2 regions of the Anaerotruncus sp. 80 genome follow, and region 1 is predicted to be linked to the other one. Evidence: riboswitches for the same ligand, from Rfam matches in the RefSeq annotation. Region 1 holds a riboswitch; the other holds the start of a gene.
The links. Region 1 has a riboswitch for thiamine pyrophosphate ahead of thiT (energy-coupled thiamine transporter ThiT). Riboswitches for the same ligand answer to the same signal wherever they lie in the genome.
Positions count from the first base shown of each region.

Region 2: it holds a riboswitch for thiamine pyrophosphate, as region 1 does, so the genes downstream of both, thiC (phosphomethylpyrimidine synthase ThiC) here and thiT (energy-coupled thiamine transporter ThiT) in region 1, are expected to answer to the same signal.

Region 1 covers NZ_QWES01000023.1:40,392-45,325, forward strand. The annotation lists gene D1155_RS12020 (ATPase) at 1-664, opposite strand, end outside; gene D1155_RS12025 (DUF975 family protein) at 772-1,533, opposite strand; gene D1155_RS12030 (thiamine diphosphokinase) at 1,615-2,232, shown strand; TPP riboswitch at 2,277-2,388, shown strand; gene thiT (energy-coupled thiamine transporter ThiT) at 2,441-3,091, shown strand; gene D1155_RS12040 (enoyl-CoA hydratase-related protein) at 3,148-3,924, shown strand; gene D1155_RS12045 (lysylphosphatidylglycerol synthase transmembrane domain-containing protein) at 3,958-4,934, opposite strand, start outside.
Region 2 covers NZ_QWES01000012.1:73,994-78,927, reverse strand. The annotation lists gene D1155_RS07435 (DMT family transporter) at 1-322, opposite strand, end outside; gene D1155_RS07430 (amino acid racemase) at 629-1,306, shown strand; gene thiC (phosphomethylpyrimidine synthase ThiC) at 1,351-2,655, opposite strand; TPP riboswitch at 2,740-2,849, opposite strand; gene D1155_RS07420 (vitamin B12-dependent ribonucleotide reductase) at 2,965-4,934, opposite strand, start outside.

The DNA.
Region 1 (4,934 bases):
CGTTAATCAGGTAGATTTTCTTGGACTGCTGCAGCAGGGTTTTCAGATAGGAAATACTGCCCTCCCATGTGAGACCCGTTGCAAAGAATTTTTTTACTGCACCAGACTTAAAAGAAATATCATATTTCTGATATTCCTGACCGATGATATCTGCAGCCAACTTGTAAATCTCAGAAACCTCAATTCCGTCATCGTAGATGGTTGCCATGCTATCGTAAATTTTCTTTGCTGCCGCCAGATAATTATAAGCGATTTTGTACCATCCGGAGCATTCTTCGTTATAGCGGATGATGTCCTCCTTGCAGTCTGCGATTTTCTTGTCGTTCCAGAATTCTCCGAAGTTAATGATGTAATCAACAGCTCCCGGCGTAATGGGATCTATAACATGAGGGCTGGTACCGTCCACAAAAGCGATTTTTCTATCTGGCAGAATGATTCCGTCCAGGGAATTATCGTCTGCAGAGCAATGCAGAAAATCTACACTTTCCCCCGCTTCCGAAAGTCTTTTGCCCACCTTCTTTAAAAAAGTAGATTTTCCTGTGCCGGGACCGCCTTTAATGCAAACGATACGGCTTGCCTCACGCTGTCCAAGAATGTATCCGTAGTAAGAGAAAAATCCCTCTGGCGTATTATTGCCAGGGAAATAGTGACGTATGATAGACAATGTAATTCCTCCAATCTATTTCTGATTCTCTATCATATGAAGGAACCCTTGTCACTTGTTCCAACTGAAAAAGCGCCTTCCTAAGAAAGCGCTCTTTATAATCATTATTAGAAGTAATAGCTATCTTCCGGCGAAGGCTCTGACTTTGCAACCAGATGACCACTGGCTAAATCGTAAAATACCACTCGTGTGACGTAAAGATATGTCAGCATAAAGAAAACTGGAATAGAATATACCAAATCAATAATTTCGCCAACTATGCCAGGAATTATTGGCATAAATGCGCTCGGAATTGCGGCCAGAATTGCCCAGCCGATAAAGGACAGCATCAGGCAGAAAAACTTGCCCTTGTTGCCATTCATCATACGTTTGCTCTCCTCGATACATTCCATAACACCCTTGTCTGGATGATCAGCAAGAACATAGAATGCCTGACTGTAACGAATTGCCGCAATAATTCCTGGAACTACCAAAAGCAACGCCCACAGGGCAATGAAGATATTCTGTACGACAAACAGACAAAAAGCCTTTGGAAAGTTCTCAAATCCATTGAAAATGCCTGCTGGATTGCTTTCCTTTCTGCGGAAAAATCCAATCATAAAACTGCAAAGTCCCAGCTCAAAGGCGCCGGTCAGCACTAGATTATACAGTCTGGCTACATAAGAAAGACTAATGGATTGTTCAAAAAACGTATTATAGTAATTGTAGGATGCAAAAGGCATTAGATAGCCTAAAAGAACCGGAATTGTCATTGTCATTACATAGTACAAAAACACACCGATTGCCACCTGAGGCCAGCAGCCTTTCAGAGAGCTGCGCGCAATAGCACGAATTTCAGAACTGGTTTCTCTTACAATAATATTGTACATATAAAAACTCCTTATTTTAAACTCGATAAAAATATTATATAATATCTGTAGAATAAATACAATTGAAATCGGAGAATTCCTATGGAAAAAACCTTAATTATTACTTCACACCTTGAACACGCAGATAGTCTGACCGTTGATTTTTCTGAGTTTAATAAGATTATCTGTGCCGACGGCGGTCTGCTTATTGCCCAAAAACTGGGGCTTTCTCCTGACTTTCTCATCGGCGACTACGATTCCATGAACGTACCTTCTGGCGATGTCATCAAGCTTCCCATGGAAAAGGATATGACCGATAGCGAAGCTGCCATTGATCTGGCAGTTTCCAAAGGTTATAAAGATATTACCCTCCTCGGCGGGCTTGGAGGCCGCTTTGACCATACCATGGGCAATATCGGCATGCTTGCAAAATTTTGCGGCACAACCATTCGTCTTAGCCTTATTGATGGACAAAATTACCTCTTTATGGTTGCGCCCGGCACTTACACGGTTCCAAAAAACGCCTATACCTATCTGGGTATTATCAGCTACGGAGACGATGCAAAAAATGTCACCCTCCGCGGTGTCAAATATCCACTAACGAATCACCACCTGACGAATAAAACCACTTTAGGTGTTAGCAATGAAATTATCTGTGATTCTGCTACAGTTTCTTTTACGGACGGCATGCTTCTCATTATTCTGTCCAAAGACCTGTAAAATTAACCATTGACAAAATGGAAAAATCGCACTATCCTTATTATTGTATTCGCTAGGGGAGCTTTTGCTGAGAATGACTGTCAGCCTTCGGGCGCAGCCAGACCCTCAACACCTGATGCAGTTAGTACTGCCGTAGGGAAGCATTGATTATATCACATATGCCAGGTTCAGTTCCCCTCCAATCATTTACAAGATGGAGGTATTTTTTATGTTCAAAAACATGCAGGGATTCTTTGAATCCACCATTGGTCACGTTATCATCATTGCCGTGATTGTCGTATTTTTTGCTTTGATTCTAATTCCGTCCAAGGAAGAACGGGAAAACAAATCACAAAAGCCTGATGCAAAGGCACTGACGATTTCTGCCCTGCTCGCTGCGCTGGCACTGGGGCTTGGACAGCTGAAACTCTTTGAAATGCCATTTGGCGGAACGGTTACGGTATTTTCCATGCTTCCCCTCGCCCTCTGCGGCTATTTTCTGGGGACCCGCCGAGGCGTCATCTGTGGCTTTGTCGTGGGACTTTTGAATCTGCTGTTCAGCCCTTACGTCATTCACCCCGTGCAGCTTCTTGTGGATTATCCCTTCGCTTTCGGCGCTCTGGGACTTGCCGGCGTATTTAAGGATAAGAAAAACGGTCTTGCAAAAGGCTACGTGCTGGGACTCTTCGTGCGTTATATCTGTGCAGCCCTCTCCGGCATTGTCTTCTTCGGCAGCTATGCACCTGAAGGATTTAACGCGGTTACTTGGTCTTTATGGTATAATTTCACCTATCTTGCCGCTGAAGGAATCCTGACATTGATAATTATTTCACTTTCTCCTGTGAAGAACGCTTTTGAAGGGTTGAAAAAGAGCTTATAAAGTGTTATATTATTAACAAGGACTATTTTTCTATATATGTAAGAAGGAGAAAAAACATGTACGAGAACATCAAATACGAAATAAAAGAAAATATTGCTTACGTTACCATTAACAGACCGAAAGCAATGAACGCGCTGAACATGGATGTACTTACTGAGCTTTATGACGCTTTCACCAAAATTGAAACAGATAAAGACGTTCTGGCAGTTATTTTAACTGGCGAAGGCAAAGCCTTTGTTGCAGGCGCTGATATTGCGCAGATGCACCAGCTCACTGCCTTGGAAGGTCGCCAGATGATGATTATGGGTCACAAAGTAATGAACCTGATTGAAAACATCGAAAAGCCTGTAATCGCTGCAGTCAACGGATTTGCTCTCGGCGGCGGCTGTGAACTCGCCATGGCATGTGACATCAGAATCGCTTCCGAAAAAGCAAAATTCGGTCAGCCGGAAGTTGGCCTTGGCATTATCCCAGGCTTTGGCGGCACACAGAGACTTGCTAGACTGGTCGGCAAAGGCATGGCAAAATACCTGATTATGACCGCTGAAATGATTCCTGCTTCTGAAGCGTATAGAATCGGTTTGGTTGAGAAAATCTCCGCACCTGAGGAATTAATTGCAGAAGCCGAAAAAGTTGCTAAAACCATCGCTTCTAAGGCTCCTATCGCTATCGCAACTGCTAAAACCGCTATCAACAACGGTTACGATATGGATATGAAATCCGCAAGCAAATTTGAAATCGAAACCTTCACCGCTGCCTTTGGCTCCGAAGACAAGACAGAAGGCATGGCTGCTTTCCTGGAAAAGAGAGCACCGGAATTTAAGAATAAATAAATTTCGCAAGAAGATAAAAAGTGCACCAATAGCCTAAATTTCAGGTCTAATGGTGCACTTTTTAACACCTACCAGCAAAATCATCGTGCAAATTCCGCTGACCGCAAGTGGCAGATAAAAACTCATGCTTCTTGAGAGCAACATAGCACCCGGCAGCAGCCCTCCTGTAAATAGAGTTTGAAACAGGATAGAAAATGCCCCTTCGCTGACTCCCATAGCGCCCGGCAGCGGCAGTGCAGATACAGAAGCAAAAAGCACCGCCTGCAAGAAAATCACAGTTACAGCCGAATATCCTGACAAGCCTAAGCTTAAATAAATCCAGTAAGGAATGCTGTACATAGCTATCATCTGTACAACTGTCGTTACCAGGGTCTTAACAAAAATGTTTTTATTCTGCTTTAAGAAAACCGCACTCCTTTGATATTCCTGCAGCGCGCTGGTCAGGGTTTCTTCCAGACGTGCTCCCCTTTCCTCACTGCATTTCTTTGCAAACTTTACAAATAAACTAACTATCTTTTCAGCCACCTGTCCACAAAAAATTGCACAGATTAGTACTATCATCGCAACCGCATTGAGGCCAACTCCAAAAAACAGCAATACCTTCATATCCCCCATGGACGCCGAAATTGTATCCTGCACAGCAAAAAAACCAAGTACAGCTAACACAATGGTTACAATCTGATAGCTGAGCAGTTCAAAGAGCAGCGCCAGCGTTCCATGGGACAGATTTACGCCGTCCCTGTGCATAAAATAAAGCTGCAGCGGCTGTCCACCGGAAGCAGACGGCGTCACAGAACTTCCAAAGAATCCGCAAACAGCATATTTGATGCCGCAAAGCACAGACCTGTTCTTTTCAAAAAGCTGCAGACAACGTCCAATGTTCAGTCCCTCTCCGAGAAGAAAAATCCCCATAGCACAGATCGCCAGCAATAGATACTTTATATCTGCCCCTGATACAGCTGACAAAATCTGTGACGGCTGTGTTTCCCGAAAGATACTGTAAAAAGTCA
Region 2 (4,934 bases), on a different contig from region 1:
TGCAGGCAAGAAGCACTCCGCTTTCCGCCGCCGTAGTTCTCTGCACGCCCAGAGTTTCCATGATGAAATATAAAACCGGCTGAAAAAAGCTGAGAAGCAGAAGCGGCTTCAAATTTTTTCCTTTTAAATCGATTTTAATAATGCCCAGCACTGCGCAAATGGTCATGGCGAAAAACGCTACGATGGTACGCCACGACAGTAGTGTAAATACCGACACATCGTTGACGCACATTCTAATAAAAATAAAGCTTAGTCCAAAGAGAACTTCGCTGAAAACTGCAATAATAATTCCCTTGCTGTAAACGCTCTTTCCCTGATTCATGGCAATTCCTCCTAGCTCTAGCCAACTCTAGCTTATATTGTAGCATGAAGAAAAAAGCATTTAAAAGGGTGTAATTTTAGAATGATTGGTATAATACCTATTTCATTGGAAATTTTCTAAAACCATGCTATGCTGCAGCTTATCACAGTAAAGCCATGAATCCCTTCTCTTCCCCACGGCAAAGCGTGAATTCAATTTTGACATATTTTTCGTGCCTTTGTCATATCCTTCGTCTTGCCTCGCATTGACTTTTTCTGTCCCATCAAGTAAACTAAAGAAAACAAAAATCCCACTGGAGGTGTTATCATGAAAACCATCGGCATGATTGGAGGTCTGTCCTGGCATTCCTCTCTGCAAATGTACGAATACATCAATCACTATGTCGCAAATGCACTGGGCGAATACAACTGCGCCAAAATGGTTCTCGCCAACGTCAACCTGCAAGATGTTTTTATCACCCGCAAAGATGAACAGGAGCAGGTGCTGCTGGAAGGCGCACGCCAGATTGAAGCCGCAGGCTGTGATTATTATATTATCTGTTCCAACACCATGCACAGGCATGCTCCATTCCTGCAGGCGCACATAAAAACGCCGCTGCTGCATATCGCAGACGCCACTGCTGACGCAATTCTCGCAAAAGGTATTTCCTGTATTGGTCTCATGGGAACCCGTATCACCATGGAAGAAGATTTTTATCGCGGCAGGCTGGAGGAAAAAGGTCTGAAAGTCCTCATCCCCGAAGAAGACGACCGGGCGTTTATCGACAAAGTACTCTTTGAGGAAACTGGCTTTGGTATTGTCAAAGAAGAATCCTCAAAGAAATTTTACAGGATTGCCGAAAAGCTGACTGCTTCCGGCGCAGAGGGCGTTATCCTCGGCTGTACCGAAATCGGCATGCTGATGCAGCAGGAACACACCGAAATCCCACTCTTTGATACGACAATCATACACGGAGAAACCGCCGCAAAGATGGCGATTGAATAAACTAAAAAACAGCCGCTATCGAAACGGCTGTTTTGCTTATTTTCTTATAATATATCAATATGTTCCCCTGCCAGAGCTTTGTTCATACTTCTGACAGCGCAGAACTTTCCGCACATAGAGCAAGTATCTTCATGTTCTGGTTTTCGTTCCTCACGGATTGCCTTTGCCGTCTCAGGATCAATGGCGCATGCCCACTGTGCCTCCCAATCCAGCTCTCGTCTTGCATCAGCCATACGGTCGTCCATTTCACGAGCCCCGCGAACACCCTTTGCGATATCCCCTGCGTGGGCTGCGATTTTGGAAGCGATAATCCCCTGTTTTACGTCTTCCACGTTCGGCAGTGCCAAGTGCTCTGCCGGGGTTACATAGCATAAAAATGCTGCGCCGGAAGCTGCTGCGATAGCCCCGCCGATAGCAGAGGTAATATGATCGTAACCCGGGGCAATATCTGTCACAATTGGACCCAGCACATAAAATGGTGCGCCGCTGCAGATGGTCTGTTGCAGCTTCATATTCGCCGCAATCTGATCCATCGGCATATGTCCAGGTCCTTCTACCATTACCTGCACATCTTTTTCCCAGGCACGCTTTGTCAGTTCACCCAGACGCACCAGCTCTTCAATCTGGCAGACATCGGATCCATCGGCAAGACAGCCTGGACGGCAGGCATCTCCCAGAGAAATAGTTACGTCGTACTCTCTACAGATATCCAAAATTTCATCAAAGTACTCGTAAAACGGGTTTTCCTCACCGGTCATAGTCATCCATGCAAAGACCAGAGAGCCGCCGCGGGAAACAATATTCATCTTCCGCTTATGCTTTTTGATCTGATCGATGGTCTTTCGGGTAATGCCGCAGTGCAGCGTTACAAAATCCACGCCGTCTTCTGCGTGCAGTCTCACTACATCGATAAAATCTTTCGCAGTAAGCGTATCCAGATCCCGCTGGTAATGAATCACGCTGTCATAGATCGGCACCGTTCCAATCATGGCAGGGCATTCCGCTGTCAGTTTGCGGCGAAAAGGAATTGTATCTCCGTGAGAAGATAAATCCATGATGGCATGGGCTCCCATATTGACTGCCGCCATGACCTTTTCCAGTTCCACATCCATATCCTTACAGTCTCTGGAAACACCCAGGTTCACATTAATCTTGGTCTGCAGCATAGAACCGACTCCCTCCGGATCGATACATTTGTGATTTTTATTGGCGCAAATTGCCACTTTACCAGATGCCACAAGAGGCAGCAGTTCTTCTGTCGTCATGCGCTCTTTCTTTGCTACAATTTCAAGTTCCGGGGTTACAATCCCTTTGCGTGCAGCTTCCATCTGTGTTGCATATGCTCTCATTTTCGTTTTTCCTCCTTACGTATCTTCGGACATCTGCAGCCGCCGCAAAAAAACAAACTGCCAATGTCCCCGCAGGTCCATTGGCAGTAAATCGTCCATATTTCCCTACGTTGGCATTATCCAAATCAGGTTGCAGGTCGAAGCAGTATCAGCTCCCTCTCAGCCCATTACTATGAGCTCCCTTTTTTATGTTTATATATTTATCTTAGCACTGTATCTTACAAATTGCAAGAAATTCTTTACAATCCGATGCGGTGGCACGCGACTGCGGTATGCGTTACGCAGCTCGCCATCCGCAAGACGCATTTATCAGCCGCACTTAGAAAATCCACAGTTTCTGCAGATCACACAGCCGCCTTCATGTTCCACTACACTTCCGCATTCCGGGCAAGCATGAATCTCACTGGCAGATGCTGGTACTTTCTGGCTCTGCTGTGCAGGTACTGCTGCAGCAGTTGGTGCTACCGACGCTGCGGTTTCACCTGACTGTTCCTCAATAATCTTAGAAACTTTCATAATCACCCTTGCGATAGCGTCTGGACAGGATGTGCAGCCCATGCCCTGCTGTCTGATGGTAGACGGACATCTGATTCCCTTCAGCTGATCATAAACTTCCTGAATAGAGATACCGCTGCGCAGCGCTACCGATACCAATCTCGCTGTAGCTTCGCTCTGGCTTGGGCAGCCGCCGGCTTTTCCCGTACTGGTAAACACTTCGCAAATGCCGTTTTCGTCGTAGTTGGTCGTCACATAAAGGCTTCCGCAGCCGATTTTCATCTTTTCTGTAAAGCCGCGGGTTACGTCAGGACGCGGACGCGGTTCGATATGACCGTAGCGTTCCTCCTGGCAGGTCGGGCAAGCTGCCGCAGTCTGCGCAGATGCACCTTCTCTGTTTACCTTGCCGATATTAAGTACCTGCTCTTCTCTGCTGCCGTCACGATAAATAGTCACACCCTTGCAGCCTTCTTTGTATGCCAGAAGATATGCCTCTCGCACTTCGTTTCTGGTGGCTTCCTTAGGGAAGTTTACAGTCTTTGAAACGGCGTTGTCCGTATGGCGCTGGAAAGCTGCCTGCATTTTAATGTGGTCAATCGGCTTGATATCGTGTGAGCAAACGAAAACATCGCGCACTTCCTGCGGGATTTCCTCACAGTGAGCGATAGTTCCCTCTGATGCAATTCTGCGAAGCAGTCTGTCGCTATAAAGCCCCAGTTCTTTCAATTTCTCTGTCAGAACCGGATTCACCTCGATCATCTCTGTGCCATCCATAATATTGCGGATAAACGCATAGGCGAAGACCGGTTCTACACCGGAAGAACATCCGCCGATGATAGAAAGCGTGCCGGTCGGAGCGATGGTAGTCACCGTCGCATTTCTCATAGCAGCCCCATCCTTTAAAGTGCTGACCGAGAATAACGGGAAAGTTCCGCGCTTTGCTGCCAGCTTACTGCTTGCCGCATGACCTGCCGTATTGATATACCCCATGACTCTTTCAGCAAGCTCCACAGCTTCATCAGAATTATATGGAATACCCAGCATTAAAAGAGCATCTGCCCATCCCATTACGCCCAGTCCGATTTTACGGGACGCACGGGTCGTTTCTGCAATCTTATCCAAAGGATAATTATTGGCATCGATGACATTGTCCAGAAAATGCACTGCCTGCTCTACAGTTTCTCCCAAAAGACGGAAGTCAAATTCATAGCCCGTCAGCGTTTTTCTCAGCATCTTCACCAAGTTAATGGAGCCCAAGTTGCAGCTTTCATATGGCAGCAGCGGCTGTTCTCCGCACGGATTGGTACTTTCAATTTCGCCCTGCGTCGGGGTCACATTATCGCGGTTAAGCCTGTCCAGGAAAATAATGCCCGGCTCTCCGTTTTTCCACGCATGGTCAACGACAAGGTCGAAGACCTTTTCTGCGCTGAGATGTCCTACCGCTTGCTTTGTCTTCGGGTCGATGAGATCATAATCACTCTGGCTCTCTACCGCTTCCATAAAAGCTTCCGTAATACCAACACTAATGTTAAAATTTGTAATCTCTTTATTGTCTGCTTTGCAGTTGATAAAGTCCAAAATATCCGGGTGATCAATTCTAAGTACACCCATGTTAGCACCTCGTCTAGTGCCACCCTGTTTCACAGCCTCCGTTGCCGCATTGAATACCTTCATAAAGCTGATAGGTCCGCTGGCAACGCCGCCCGTAGATCTAACGGCTGATCCACTCTGACGAAGTCTTGAAAAAGAAAATCCCGTACCCCCACCAGACTTATGAATCAATG